DNA from 2 places in the Mycobacterium sp. NGS15 genome. Region 1 is predicted to be linked to the other one. Evidence: riboswitches for the same ligand, from Rfam matches in the RefSeq annotation. Region 1 holds a riboswitch; the other holds the start of a gene.
What was found. Region 1 has a riboswitch for S-adenosylmethionine ahead of AC5Y5C_RS12355 (bifunctional o-acetylhomoserine/o-acetylserine sulfhydrylase). Riboswitches for the same ligand answer to the same signal wherever they lie in the genome.
Positions count from the first base shown of each region.

Region 2: another riboswitch for S-adenosylmethionine. It lies ahead of AC5Y5C_RS06300 (aminotransferase class V-fold PLP-dependent enzyme); the one in region 1 lies ahead of AC5Y5C_RS12355 (bifunctional o-acetylhomoserine/o-acetylserine sulfhydrylase).

Region 1 is NZ_JCALEF010000004.1:260,086-267,595, forward strand. Features, by position in the region: gene ephH (epoxide hydrolase EphH) at 1-386, shown strand, start outside; gene AC5Y5C_RS12350 (NADP-dependent isocitrate dehydrogenase) at 462-2,699, opposite strand; SAM riboswitch class IV at 2,910-3,046, shown strand; gene AC5Y5C_RS12355 (bifunctional o-acetylhomoserine/o-acetylserine sulfhydrylase) at 3,188-4,516, shown strand; gene metX (homoserine O-acetyltransferase MetX) at 4,579-5,700, shown strand; gene AC5Y5C_RS12365 (class I SAM-dependent methyltransferase) at 5,721-6,458, shown strand; gene AC5Y5C_RS12370 (hypothetical protein) at 6,526-7,212, shown strand; gene AC5Y5C_RS12375 (DUF3017 domain-containing protein) at 7,217-7,510, opposite strand, start outside.
Region 2 is NZ_JCALEF010000002.1:409,551-417,060, reverse strand. Features, by position in the region: gene AC5Y5C_RS06315 (hypothetical protein) at 1-52, opposite strand, end outside; gene AC5Y5C_RS06310 (SDR family NAD(P)-dependent oxidoreductase) at 122-1,081, opposite strand; gene AC5Y5C_RS06305 (flavin-containing monooxygenase) at 1,078-2,667, opposite strand; gene AC5Y5C_RS06300 (aminotransferase class V-fold PLP-dependent enzyme) at 2,750-4,060, opposite strand; SAM riboswitch class IV at 4,093-4,237, opposite strand; gene AC5Y5C_RS06295 (TerC family protein) at 4,495-5,475, shown strand; gene AC5Y5C_RS06290 (Pls/PosA family non-ribosomal peptide synthetase) at 5,655-7,510, shown strand, end outside.

The DNA of each region.
Region 1 (7,510 bases):
TCAAGTTCGCCACCGCTCGCACCCTGTGTGGAGAGACCGAGGCGCTGAGCCTGCCGGACTTCCACAGCATCTTCGAGGACATCACGCACTGCCCGGCCTACTTCGCGTCGCTGACGTCCATCCTGCCGGCGCCGGGCCTGCAGAACCTGAACACCATCTCGGTACCGGCACAGCTGGTGCTGTGTGAGAAGGACGAGATCGTGCCCCCGGGCCGTTTCGGGAAGCTCATCTCTCAGGGCCTGCCCGCCGATGCACGACGGATCACCCTGGCGGGCATGGGGCACGTGCCCATGCTCGAGGCGCCCGGTCAGGTCACCGAGGTCATCACCGACCTGATCGACCCGCTGGTGGCCGCCAAGCGCAGCGCTGCCTCCGACGTCGGATAGGCATGTCGCCGGGCGTGAACCTGGGCGGGGGATTCGGCTGATTCGCCGCCCAGGTTCCACACTCGAGGCGTAGAACTACACCTCGACGGAGGCCAGGGCGGTGTTGAAGGTCTGGCTCGGCCGCATCACCGCGTTGATCTTCTCGGTGTCCGGCTGGTAGTAACCACCGATATCGGCCGGACTGCCCTGCACCGCGGCAAGTTCGGCCACGATCGCGTCCTCGTTCTCGACCAATCGCTTGGCCAGCGGCGCGAACAACTCGGCCAGCTCCGGATCCTCGGTCTGCGCGGCGAGCTCGGACGCCCAGTACAGGGCCAGATAGAACTGGCTGCCACGGTTATCGAGCTCGCCTGCCTTACGCGACGGGCTCTTGTCGTTCTCCAACAGCTTCCCGGTTGCGGCATCCAGCGTGGTGGCCAGGATCTTGGCCCGCGGGTTCCCGGTCTTGATACCCAGGTCCTCCAGGCTCACGGCCAGCGCCAGGAACTCGCCGAGTGAATCCCATCGCAGGTGGTTCTCCTCGACCAGCTGGCTGACGTGCTTGGGCGCCGAACCACCGGCACCGGTCTCGTACAGCCCGCCACCGGCCATCAGCGGCACGATGGAGAGCATCTTGGCGCTGGTGCCCAGTTCCAGAATCGGGAACAGATCGGTGAGGTAGTCGCGCAGGATGTTGCCGGTCGCCGAGATCGTGTCCAGCCCACGGATCACCCGCTCCATGGTGTACCGAATCGCCCATACCTGCGGCATGATCTGGATCTCGAGACCCTCGGTGTCGTGATCCTTGAGGTAGGTCTTGACCTTCTTGCGCAGCTCGTTCTCGTGCGGACGCTCGGTGTCCAGCCAGAACACCACCGTCATGCCGGATTCCCGCGCGCGCGTGACGGCCAGCTTCACCCAGTCCTGGATCGCGGCATCGGTGACGACCGGCATGCGCCAGATGTCTCCGGCCTCCACGTTCTGGCTCAGCAACACCTCGCCGGTGTCGATGTCGACGATGTCGGCGACACCGGCCTCGGTGATCTCGAACGTCTTGTCGTGGCTGCCGTACTCCTCGGCCTTCTGCGCCATGAGACCGACGTTGGGCACGGTGCCCATGGTGGTCGGGTCGAACTGGCCGTGGGTCTTGCAGAAGTTGATCATCTCCTGGTAAATCCGGGAGAAAGTCGACTCGGGGTTGACGGCCTTGGTGTCCTTGAGCTTGCCGTCCGCGCCGTACATCTTTCCGCCGGCCCGGATCATGGCGGGCATCGACGCGTCCACGATCACGTCGCTGGGCGAGTGGAAGTTCGAGATGCCCTTGGCCGAATCCACCATGGCCAGCTCGGGGCGGTGCTCGTGGCAGGCATGCAGGTCGCGGATGATCTCCTCGTGCTGCGAGGCGGGCAGCGCCTCGATCTTGCTGTAGAGGTCGGACATGCCGTTGTTGACGTTCACGCCCAGCTCATCGAACAGCTCCTGGTGCTTGGCGAAGGCCTCCTTGTAGAAGATCTTCACCGCGTGTCCGAAGACAATGGGGTGGCTGACCCGCATCATGGTGGCCTTGACGTGCAGGGAGAGCATCACACCGGTCTTGTATGCATCCTCGATCTGCTCCTCGTAGAAGTCGCACAGCGCCTTCTTGCTCATGAACATGCTGTCGATGATGTCGCCCTCACCCAGCGTCACCTCGGACTTGAGCACGACGGCTTCGCCACCGGCGGTCGTCAGGACCATCTTCACCTTGCGGGCGCGATCCAGGGTCAGCGACTTCTCACCGTGGTAGAAGTCGCCTTCCTTCATCGTCGCGACGTGGGTGCGCGACGCCTGCGACCACTGACCCATGCTGTGCGGGTGCTTGCGTGCGTACTCCTTCACCGCACGCGGCGCGCGACGGTCCGAGTTGCCTTCGCGCAGAACCGGGTTCACCGCGCTGCCGAGACACTTGGTGTACCGCGCCACGATGTCCTTCTCTTCGTCGCTCTTCGCGTCCCCGGGGTAGTCGGGCAGCTTGTAGCCCTTGCCCTGCAGTTCCTTGATGGCGGCCAAGAGCTGAGGCACCGATGCACTGACATTCGGCAGCTTGATGATGTTCGTCTCCGGCAACTGCGTCAGACGGCCCAGCTCGGCCAGATTGTCCGGAACCCGCTGGTCTTCGGGCAGGTAGTCGGCGAACTCGGAGAGGATGCGCGAGGCAACAGAGATATCGCTGGTTTGAACGTCGATACCGGCGGGCCCGGCGAAGGCCCGGATGATCGGTAAGAAGGAGTACGTCGCGAGCAGCGGCGCCTCGTCTGTCAGCGTGTAGATGATGGTCGGCTGCTGCGCACTCACGGTCACTCCCGGCGTCGTTGGTCGGTCAGAATCTGAGGTAGATCTGGCATCCGCGGGTCGCGCGGATGCCCTATTCAGTATCACGTCCCTCCGAGCCTAGGCGGCCGGACGGCCTGTGATCGCGCTCCCATCTCGGCCGCCCGACACCGTCGAGTCGCGCGTTGCATACCTGGTGGCAACCATTCGGTGACTTGAGATACGCTTCCAACTGGTCATGAGCACCAGCGTCAAGCCCCGGCTCGCTGGTCGGCAACCCTCCAACCGCGGTGGGGTGCCCCGGGTGATGACCAGGTTGAGTAGCCGACTGGGTTATGGAAGGACAGTCGGCCACACGGCAAGCGCGGGTCCGATGGCGGGCCCCGAGAAGACAGGTTGGCCCGATGAAATATCCGTCACCCGGGGGTGAATCCCTGCACTCCTGTTGTCGTTGTTGTCGCTGTCGCATGCCCTAGACCGCCAGCCCCGCACCGACCACCCAGGAGGTTTCCATGACCGATATCGATCCCACCGCCCAGTGGGCATTTGAGACCAAGCAGATCCACGCGGGCCAGTCCCCCGACACGGCGACCAACGCCCGGGCTCTGCCGATCTACCAGACCACGTCCTACGTCTTCGACGACACCGCACACGCGGCGGCACTGTTCGGTCTGTCCGAAGAGGGCAACATCTACACGCGCATCGGTAACCCGACCCAGAATGTCGTGGAGCAGCGCATCGCCGCCCTCGAGGGCGGCGTGGCGGCGTTACTGCTGGCTTCCGGGCAGGCGGCCGCGACGCTGGCCATCGTCAACATCGCACAGGCCGGCGACAACATCGTGTCCAGCCCGCGCCTATACGGCGGCACCTACAACTTGCTGCACTACACGTTGCCGCGCCTGGGCATATCGACCACCTTCGTCGAGGATCCCGACGATCTGGAGTCCTGGCGCCGCGCTATCAACCCGCAGACCAAGGCAATCTTCGCCGAGTCGATCTCCAACCCGCAGAACGATATTCTCGATATTCCCGGCCTTTCGGAGATCGCGCACGCAGCGGGCGTCCCCCTCATCGTCGACAACACCGTCGCCACGCCGTATCTGATTCAGCCGCTGGCACACGGCGCCGACGTTGTGGTGCATTCGGCTACCAAATACCTTGGCGGGCACGGCAATGCGATCGGCGGCGTGATCATCGACGGCGGCACCTTCGATTGGACGCAGGGCCGCCACCCCGGATTCACCACGCCCGACCCGAGCTACCACGGCGTGGTGTTCGCCGACCTGGGTGCACCGGCTTATGCACTCAAGGCGCGTGTGCAGCTGCTGCGCGACCTCGGCCCCGCCATCTCGCCGTTCAACGCGTTCCTCATCGCACAGGGACTGGAAACGTTGAGCCTGCGCGTGCAGCGCCATGTAGAAAACGCGGAACGCGTCGCTCATCACCTCGTCGCCCAGCCGGGGGTCACCTACGTCAACTACGCCGGGCTGCCCACCTCCCCTTGGCATGAACGCGCGAAAGAACTGGCCCCCAAGGGTGCCGGCGCTGTACTCGCCTTCGAGCTGGACGGCGGAGTCGAGGCGGCGACCACCTTCATCGATTCGCTGACCTTGCACAGCCAGGTCGCCAACATCGGCGACGTGCGGTCGCTCGTCATCCACCCCGCGACGACGACGCACGCACAGCTTTCGCCCGCCGAACAGGTGGCCTCCGGTGTTACGCCGGGACTGGTCCGCCTGTCGGTCGGCATCGAGGGCATCGACGACATCCTGGCCGATCTGGACGCCGGATTCGCCGCAGTACAGCGACTCAAACAGCCCGCGGCGGTGGCATCATCGTGACCTTGACCGACGACCTTCGCGCAAGCGGTTCATCCGCAGATCAGCAGCTTCCCGCATCCCACATCGCCCTCCCTCAGGGTGATGAGATCGCCTATGTACCAATAGGTTCGATCACCCTGGAGAGTGGCGCTGCCATCGATGACGTGACCGTGGCGGTACAGAGCTGGGGGCAGCTCTCACCGCGCCGCGATAACGTCGTCTTCGTCTGCCATGCACTCACCGCCGACTCACACGTGATCGGAGCCGCCGGTCCCGGCCACGTCACCGGCGGCTGGTGGGAAGGAATCATTGGTCCGGGCGCAGCGATCGACACCGACCAGTGGTGTGCAATCGCCACCAACGTACTGGGCGGCTGCCGGGGTACAACTGGCCCGACTTCCCTTGCCGGCGACGGAAAGCCCTGGGGCTCACGATTCCCCGGGGTATCGGTGCGTGACCAGGTGAATGCCGACATCGCCGCACTCGCACAATTCGGCGTCACCGAGGTCGCCGCCGTCGTCGGCGGTTCGATGGGTGGTGCGCGCGCACTGGAATGGGCTGTGATGCAACCAGATTCGGTGCGTGCCGCACTGGTGCTGGCAGTCGGCGCGCGCGCCACCGGCGATCAGATCGGCACCCAGAACACGCAGATCGCCGCCATCCAGGCCGATCCCGACTGGCAGGGCGGCGACTACTACGGCAGCGGCCGCAGCCCCGAGAAGGGGCTGAACCTCGCTCGGCGCATCGCTCATCTGACCTACCGCGGCGAGGTCGAGCTGGACACCCGGTTCGGCAACGATCCCCAGGTCGGCCCGGATGGGCCCGAGGATCCATGGGCCGGCGGCCGCTACGCGGTGCAAAGCTACCTGGAACATCAGGGCGACAAGTTCGTTCGGCGCTTTGACGCCGGCAGCTACGTCATCCTGACCGAGGCGCTCAACCGTCACGACGTCGGCCGGAGCCGTGGTGGTGTCGAAAAGGCGCTGCGCGGCTGCCCGGTCCCCGTCGTCGTCGGCGGCATCACGTCCGACCGTCTGTACCCGCTACGGCTGCAGGAGGAATTAGCAGACCTGCTGCCCGGTTGTACCGGCTTGCGGGTGGTCGAATCGGTACACGGTCACGACGCGTTCCTCATCGAGTTCGACGCGGTGAGCGAGCTGGTGCGGGAAACCCTCGCCCTGGCCAAGTCAACACAGGCTTCGTAAACGGAACCCGAGGAGCGCGAATGCCGGACGCACAAGCAGAGCCATCGCTTTCGTTCGGTTCCCAGGCTGCGGCCTACGAGCGGGGCCGTCCTTCTTACCCACCCGAGGCCATCGACTGGCTGCTACCGACCGGAGCACACGATGTCCTGGATCTGGGCGCAGGCACCGGGAAGCTGACCACCCGCCTGGTGGAGCGCGGACTCAACGTGGTCGCGGTGGATCCGCTCGCGGAAATGCTTGAGGTGCTGAGTAACTCGCTCCCCGATACCCCGGCACTATTGGGGTCCGCCGAGGAGATTCCGCTGCCGGACAACAGCGTGGATGCCGTGCTGGTGGCGCAGGCCTGGCACTGGGTGGATCCCGAGCGCGCTATTCCCGAAGTCGCTCGCGTGCTGCGTCCCGGCGGACGGCTGGGGCTGGTGTGGAATGTGCGCGATGAACGTCTGGGATGGGTCTCCGATTTGGGGCACATCATCGGCCATGAGAACGCGGCGGATTCGGCAGACGTCGGCGCACTCCCCGCTCCGTTCACCGGACAAGAGCGACACCAGGTCGAGTGGACGAGCTACCTTACCCCGCAAGCACTTCTGGACATGGTTGCCTCGCGCAGCTACTGCATCACCGCCCCTGAGGCCGCCCGGAAGAAGACGCTGCAGCAGGTACGCGAGCTACTGGCCACCCACCCGGCGCTCGCACAGTCGACGGGCCTGGCACTGCCCTATGTCACCGTGAGCATCCGGGCGAACCTGAACCAATAAGAGCACCCCCGGATCGGGTGCCCCAGTTCACAGAGACGAACACGCCCGGTGCCGCTACGGTGTACCCGTGCGTACGGATCGCCGCCTGCTGGCAGCTCTCTTTGTCACCACCACATTCCTGATCCCGGCTCTCGCCGGGTGTGGATCCAACGGGTCGTCTTCGGACACCAAGAATGAGTCCGCATCCACCACCGGTAGCACGCCCACCGAACGGCACACCCGCCAGTTCATCCCCGAGCTGGGCATCTACGTCACCGTTCCGCACGACTGGGTGGCCTTCTCCGACGGGGTACACGACAACAAGGGACTGGTGACCTACCAGGTACGGCCCAAGTGGGAGTCGTCCGAGTTCGCGCAATACGTGCGCATCCGTAAGTTGACGGCTTCCAACGGAAACACAGAGAGCACAGCAGCCCCCGAAGTGAAGGACTGGTTGGCATCGTCGAACGCCGACGCGGTGAGCGCCTTCGTCAAGACTCGTAAGTCGAAAGTGACTGCTGATAAACGTGATTCGTGGGATGGGCCCAACCTGCCCGGAGCTTCGGCCGATCTGGAACTGGAGAAGCCGCCGGCCGCCGAGGGCAAGCCGCAGGCCGCCAACACACCGAAGATCTACGTAGCGTTTGTCGGACAGGGCGATCAGCGTTGGCAGATCGCCACGAGCAATACCGGCAGCCCCGGCGGAGAGCCGTCCGAACAGTTCTTCGGCGAGCAGGCCGACTCCATCGCACGCTCGGTGCAGCTGCTCAAGTAGGCGCCTAGCCGGTGCCCAGCGGGTCGATCGTCAACGCCAGATAGACCATCACCGCCGCCACGGCGGCGAGGGCACCGACATCAAAAGACTTGCTGCGTACCGCCAATAGTCCCGCCGTCTCGTCGGTGAGTACCAGCCGCAGCGCTGCGGCCACACCTACGGCGATTCCCACCACCAGCGCGCCGCGCCGCCACCGGTCGGCGATCACCAACCCCAACGCCGCCAGAAACACCGCCGACACCACCAGGATCGGCCACTGCTCGCGGGCGAAGCGGCGGATGGCATCAAGTGCCGCCGC
Region 2 (7,510 bases), on a different contig from region 1:
AGCCTGCAGCATCGTCGGTGAAAACCCGAAACGTCTGATGTTGTGTCGCCACAGCCGCCACGGTACCGACGAGGTCCAGGCATGGCCATCGTTGAATTCCGGGTGAGCCGATAGGCCCCGATCACACCGCCGGCTGCTCGGTGAGCGGCGCCGACGAGGTGCGTTCGGTCAGGTTGTCGATGACATGTTGCACCTTGGGCATGAGCGTGTCGATATCCAATCCGAGCCAGTACGGAATCGGATACATGAAATGTCGATTGAGACCGGGCAGGAGCCTGCTCAAGAAGTAGCCCAGCCACGCTTCGGGACGCACCGGAGCCACCGCAAAGTTGTAGCGCGCCGCGCGGACCGTGGCCCGCGCGACCTGTGGGGGACCGATCAGCTGGTCCAGTACCCGCATCGGGGCAGAGGACTGGAAGGCCCTCATCGCGTTGTTCGCGCGCTCGCGCACATCATCGCGAAGGTCCAGGCCGGCGACGGTGGCGTTTACCCCGATGTTGGTGTTGATGAAGCCGGGGCACACCGCGGATACGCCGATTCCCTTGGGGCCCAATTCCATCCGCATACACTCGCTCAGCATCTTCACCGCCGCCTTGGAGGCCGAATAGGCGGGGAAGATCGGCGTCGGGGTGATGGCCCCCGCCGAGGCGATATTGACGATCTGACCGCCACGGCCACGTTCGGCCATCTGCTTGCCAAAGACTCGTCCGCCATAGGCGACACCGAATACGTTGACCCGGAACTGTTTTTCCCAGTGCTCCTGCTCAAGATCGAAGAAGCGCCCGCCGACCATGATGCCCGCGTTGTTCACCAGAACATCGGGGACACCGTATTCGGCCCGCACCTGATCAGCGAACCGCTCCCAGGCCGCCGGATCGGTGACATCGAGCTGAAAAGCCACCGCGCGATGGCCCTTTCGGTGGATGATCGCGGCCGTTTCCTGGGCTGTCGTCAGATCCACATCGGAGGCCACCACCTCCGCCCCGCCCCGGGCGAATTGGATAGCGATGGCTCGCCCGATGCCGCTTCCGGCTCCGGTTACGACGACAAGTTCTGGTTTGCGCCCCGGCAGCAGTCTCATCCCACAACCTCCTTGTTGCGCTTGCGCCTCGGCGCCGCCTTCACCACCGGCGCCACCGTCTCGGTGCCGTACCGGTAGTTGTCCAGCCGGAAGTACTTGTTGTGAAAGTACATTTCACCGAAACCGCCTGGGCGGAAGGGTGAATCACCATGGTTGTCGATGTAGTACGTATTGGCCGTCGAGCATGCCGGCGAGAGCCACAGGTGATTCTCATTGCGCGCGTGCATCTTGTCGAAGTAAGCCTGGTGCACATCCTGCTTGACCTCGGCGGTGGTGGCACCACGCTTCTTCGTCTCCGCTATCACCCGGGCCGCGTGCGCGGTGGTCGACTCGATCAGCATGTGATAGGGCCCAAAGACGTATCCGTAGGGTCCGAGGACGAGGAAGAAGTTGGGGTAATCCGGCACCGAAACGCCCTGATATGCCTGATAACGGTTCTCCTGGAAGAACTGCTTCAGATCCTTGCCGCGCCGACCGGCGGTCGGGAAGGCCGGCATGTGGTCCCAGATCGCGAAACCGGTGGCGCAGATCAACACATCCACTTCGTGTTCGACCCCATCCGCGGTCAGCAGGCCCTTCTCGGTGATCCGTTGAATGGGTTCGGTCACCAGGGCGACGTTGGGACGGTTGAACGTCTTGAGGTAGGTATTGGAGAACGAAGGGCGCTTACAGCCAAAACCGTAGTACGGCAGCAGCTTCTCTCGGGTAACCGGATCATCGACCTGAGTACGCATCCAGCCGCGCATCCGGTTCGCCAGGGCCATCGAGGCGGATTCGACGTATTTGGAGTCGAGCTTGAAGACGGCGTCCGGGATGTATGCGGTACTGAGGTTGATGGCGTGCCGAATGCCCTTGGCGACACCCGGGAACCCGAACAGGGCCCGCCAGAACGCGTTGTACTTCAGGTCGGGCTTGGGCCCCACATAGATGGGGGTGCGCTGAAAGACGGTGAGATGGCCGACCTCGGGGGCGATCTCCGGAACCAGCTGCAGTGAGGTGGCGCCGGTGCCGATGACCGCCACTCGTTTTCCGGCCAGCTGAATATCCTTATCCCACAACGCGGTGTGCATCAGTACCCCCCGATAGGAGTCGATACCGTCTATCTCGGGCAGCTTGGGTTGCTCGAGGCCACCCGTCGCGGCGATCACGTGCCGAGCCGTGATGACGCTGTCGTCATCCAGAGTAAGAGCCCACATGTTATGCGCCTCATCAAATTCCTGGCGCACCACGCGGGCGTTGAACCGGATCTTGCGGCGCAGTTCATGCTTGTCCACGAGTTCGTTGGCGTATCCCTCAAGCTCGTCACCGGGCGTGAAGAACTTGGACCAGGTGGTCTTCTGGTCGTAAGAAAAGCTGTAGATAAAGGTGGGGATGTCCACGGCAACCCCCGGGTACTTGTTGGCATGCCAGGTGCCTCCGGCAGCGCCCCACTTCTCCAGGATGACGAAGTCGTGGACACCCCTTTTGGTCAGCTCAATACCCGCACCAATGCCACCGAAGCCCGCCCCGATGATCACGACCTCATGGTCGGGAACAGCCCGTTCCCGACCGTTGATCTCACTACCCCGCACACGTGTACTAGTCATTCGACGTCCTTGTCAGTCCGACCCTGTGATGTGTCGAACTGAAAGTATCACGTATTACAAGTAACGAATACTGTGTCGGCGCCTAGACCACCAGGAAATCCGGGAGCGGCCTTTTGTCGTCAACCGGCCCGACTTGCCCGTCACGCTCGGTATAGGTCAGCGCCGGCCCATGGTGGACGAGCTCACCGATGGCATCGACGAGGCGCGTGATGTCACTCGCGGTGGTGCCCAGCCCGATACTTGCGCGCAACGCGCCCCCTGGCCTGCCCAGCCTGGCCAGCAGCGGATGCGCGCAGAATCTGCCGTCCCGCAGCCCGATTCCGTGTTCGGCCGACAGATAGGCCGCGGCGACCGACGGTGCGTATCCGGCGACAGTGAAGGAAACAATGCCCAGTACGTCACGGCCACTGTTCCAAATGCGCAGGGTGTCAACACCTTCGATCGCGGCGAGCCCGTCCCGAAGTTGGGCGGTGAGCGCATCCTCGACGTGGCCTATATCCCCCAGCGCGGCCAACGCCTCGCACGCAGCCGCCACGGCGGCGACGCCGACCACATTGGGCGTGCCCGCCTCATGCCGCTGCGGTCCCACGAGCCACTCGGCCCTGTCGATACCAACATTGTGAACCGCCCCGCCACCCGCAAGATAAGGCCTCGCGGTGTCGAGCCAGTCACTGTGCCCCACAAGGACTCCGGCACCAAACGGCGCATACAGCTTGTGCCCGGAGAACGCGAGGTAGTCGATTCCGGTTGCCACCAGGTCGATTCGGCGGTGCGGAACCAGCTGCGCCCCGTCGACGGCGATCCTCGCTCCGTACCGGTGTGCGACGGCCGCGAGTTCGGCCAACGGCAGCACCTCGCCGGTGACATTCGAAGCGCCGGTGACGGCCAGCAGTGCGGCGGGCCGCCGGGCGAGCTCGTCGGCCAAGGCGATGACGGTGTCTGCAACGGTCGCTCGATGCCTTACCACCCGGGCGTCATATCGCTGCCAGGTCAACAGGTTTGCGTGGTGCTCGATATCGAGAACCACCACCTCACCCGGCACCGCCGAGGCGAGCAGATTCAACGAGTCGGTGGTGTTACGGGTAAAGATCACGTGGTGGTCGGCGGCGGCCCCGACGAAGCGTCCCACCGTCTCACGGGCGCCCTCGTAGAGAGTCGTGCACACGCGTGAGGCGTATCCGGCGCCACGATGCACACTGGCGTAGTAGGGCAGCAGTTCGGTGACGCGGTCCGCGACGTCGCAGAGTGCGGGCGCACTGGCGGCATAGTCAAAATTGGCGTAACGGATCCAGCCACCTTGGGCCAGTGGAACTTTGATATCGGCTCCCACAACACGCGCAGCCGGTTGCTCGGACCCAGAAGGTTCGGATGCTGAAGGTTTGGATACTGACATGTGACATCCCATCTCACCGGACCCGCCCGGCGAGTCCACGCTTGCCGCGCCCGGTTGAGCGCGGCCAGGTCGTCACCTGGAGCACCCCGCCGTGGATGAGCCGCCTGCGTGAAGACAAACGGCATGGAGGAGGGTTGCCGACCAGCTAGCCAGGGCTTATCGCTGGTACTCATGACCTGTGCGCAGTCTGCTCGCCGTTCGCAGCCACCGTCAAGCGCATTACGCAGGGTGATTTCAAATCCCGCCGTGTCAGCTCGTGAATCCAGCTCGATTTTCCGATCCCCGCGCCATAGGGCAGACTGACTAGCGGAGGGGAGTATTCCTTCGCTGCGGTGTCGTCATCACATCGGCCATTGTCGGACCGGTCGGTGCCGCAGGCCGGTCACCTGCCGGCGGAAGAGACCTCCGGCGTTTTGGCGACCGGAGGTTATTTCATGCAGGTATCCCAGCTCGAATGGATCATCACGCTGGCCGTCACGGTCGCGATCTTGTTGGTCGACGTCGTGGTGATCGGCAGGCGGCCCCATGAACCCTCCGTCCGCGAAACTGCCACCGCCCTCAGCGTCTACATAGGGCTCGCGGTGGCATTCGGCCTCTGGGTGTGGTTCTTCCACGGCAGCCAGTTCGGGCTGGAGTTCTTCGCGGGCTGGCTCACCGAATACAGCCTCTCGGTGGACAATCTGTTCATTTTCCTGATCATCATGGCCAGCTTCAAAGTGCCCCGGGTTTATCAGCAAGAGGCGCTGTTGATCGGCATCATCCTGGCGCTGATCTTCCGCGGCATCTTCATTGCCCTGGGCGCGGTGGCCATCAACCAGTTCTCCTGGATCTTCTATCTGTTCGGCGCGTTCCTGGTGTACACCGCCGTCAACCTGGCGCGCGACACCGAGCATGACGACGACGCCGACAACGCCGTGGTGCAGTTCGCCCGCAAGCACCTGCGGACGACCGACACGTGGGACGGCCTGCGCCTGTGGGTCCGGGATAACAGTGCGAACGGCGCCAGACTCATCACGCCGATGTTCCTGGTGATCGTCGCCCTGGGCACCACCGATCTTCTCTTCGCGCTCGACTCGATCCCCGCGATCTACGGGCTCACCAAAGAGCCCTACCTGGTGTTCACCGCCAACGTGTTCGCCCTCATGGGTCTGCGCCAGCTGTACTTCCTGCTCGGCGACATGCTCAAGCGACTGGTGTACCTGTCGCAGGGGCTGGCGTTCATCCTGTTCTTCATCGGCGTCAAGCTGATCCTGCATGCGCTGCACGAGAACGAGCTTCCCTTCATCAACGGCGGCGAGCCGGTGCATGTGCCCGAGATCCCCACGTTGGCAAGTCTTGCGGTGATCGTCGTGACGCTGCTCATCACCACCGTCGCCAGCCTGTACAAGACCAGGCGGACGGCGAAAGAGGGCTAGGGCTCCACGCCCGAAGGAATCGGCTGGCGGACCGCCGTGGCAAACTTGGCGGCCATGGGGTGACCGTGCCCAGCGGACCACTTCCGCGCGGCGACGAGCTCAGCCGCACCCGGACCGATAGGCTCGCTGCGGTACCCCTCCAGGCTCACAAAACCGACGCGGAACTAACGAGGAGCAGCGTGACCGGCCCCGACGAGTCACCCATGAGCCGCGCGCGCGAAGAGGCCCCCCAGCCCGCCGCTCATGACACCCCGGCCCACCCGGTGCCCCCGCAGTACCTGCTCGGCAGGTCAGCCCCTCCGGCCCGGACCCTGATAGACATCCTCTACTCCACCGCCGCGGAGCACCCCGACGCGCCCGCCATCGACGACGGCACCATCCAGCTCACGTACTCCGAGCTCATCGTCGACGTCGAGGCGAGTGTCGAGTGGCTTGGCACCCGGGGAATCGGGCGCGGTGATCGCGTCGGCATCCGGATGCCCTCGGGCAGCTACTCGCTTTATGTGGCGATCCTGGCGACCCTGGCCGCGGGAGCCGCGTACGTTCCCGTCGACGCCGACGATCCCGAGGAACGCGCGGCGCTGGTATTCGGCGAGGCGCAGGTGGCCGCCGTGATCACCCCCGGCGGCCTGGTTCGTGGACCCGGTTCCTCGCGTGGCTGGCGCGCCACCAAACCCACACCACGCGACGACGCCTGGATCATCTTCACCTCGGGTTCCACCGGCACTCCTAAGGGCGTGGCGGTGACGCATCGCAACGCGGCCGCCTTTGTCGACGCCGAAGCACAGATGTTCTTGCAGGACAATCCGATTGGTCCAGATGACCGAGTGCTCGCCGGACTCTCTGTGGCCTTCGACGCCTCGTGCGAAGAGATGTGGCTCGCGTGGCGCTACGGTGCGTGTCTGGTACCCGCGCCGCGATCCCTGGTGCGCAGCGGCATGGATCTGGGGCCGTGGCTGGTATCTCGCGATGTCACCGTGGTGTCGACGGTGCCCACCCTGGCCGCATTGTGGCCGGCGGAAGCGCTGGAGGCGGTGCGGCTCCTGATTTTCGGCGGCGAGGCCTGCCCGCCGGATCTGGCCGAACGGCTCGCCACCGGGGAAGACGGTGCCGCCCGCGAGGTGTGGAATACCTACGGACCCACCGAGGCGACCGTGGTCGCATGCGCGGCACGACTCGACGGGATCAGCCCCGTCAGCATCGGGTTGCCCCTTCCGGGTTGGGATCTGGCAGTCGTGGATGCGCAGGGCAACCAGGTCGGTTACGGCGAGATCGGCGAACTGGTCATCGGCGGCGTCGGGCTGGCCAAGTACCTCGATCCCGAAAAGGACGCCGAAAAGTACGCTCCTTTAAATACTTTGGGATGGTCACGGGCCTACCGCAGCGGTGACCTGGTGCGCCTGGAACCCGACGGGTTGTACTTCCAGGGCCGCGCCGACGACCAGGTGAAGGTCGGCGGCCGGCGCATCGAACTCGGCGAGGTGGATGCGGCGCTGGTCAACCTGCCCGGTGTGAGTGGGGGTGCGGCCGCGGTGCGCAAGACCGCCAGCGGCACCCCGTTACTGGTCGGCTACATCGCCAGTGCCGACCCCAACTTCGACATCGCCGCGGCCCGTGCGAGCCTGGCCGAGTCGCTACCGGCCGCGCTGGTGCCGCGATTAGTCAAGCTTGACGAACTGCCCACGCGCACATCGGGAAAGGTCGATCGCAACGCACTGCCGTGGCCGCCACCTGGAACGAATGCCGACGAGGATGCCACTGAACTGGGCGGCACCATGGGCTGGCTCGCCGGATTGTGGCGCGACATCCTGGCGGCCGCGGTCGACGGGCCCGAGGCCGACTTCTTCGCTCTCGGCGGCGGATCACTCTCCGCCGCGCAGCTGGTCGCGGCATTGCGGCAGCGCTACCCGCAGGTGACCGTCGCGAACCTGTACGACCAGCCACGGCTCGGATCGCTGGCCACCTATCTGGACGAGCTGGCGCCTCCTATCGAGGTCGAACCCCGGATCGTGAAGCCGGTACCGCGGCTGGCCGA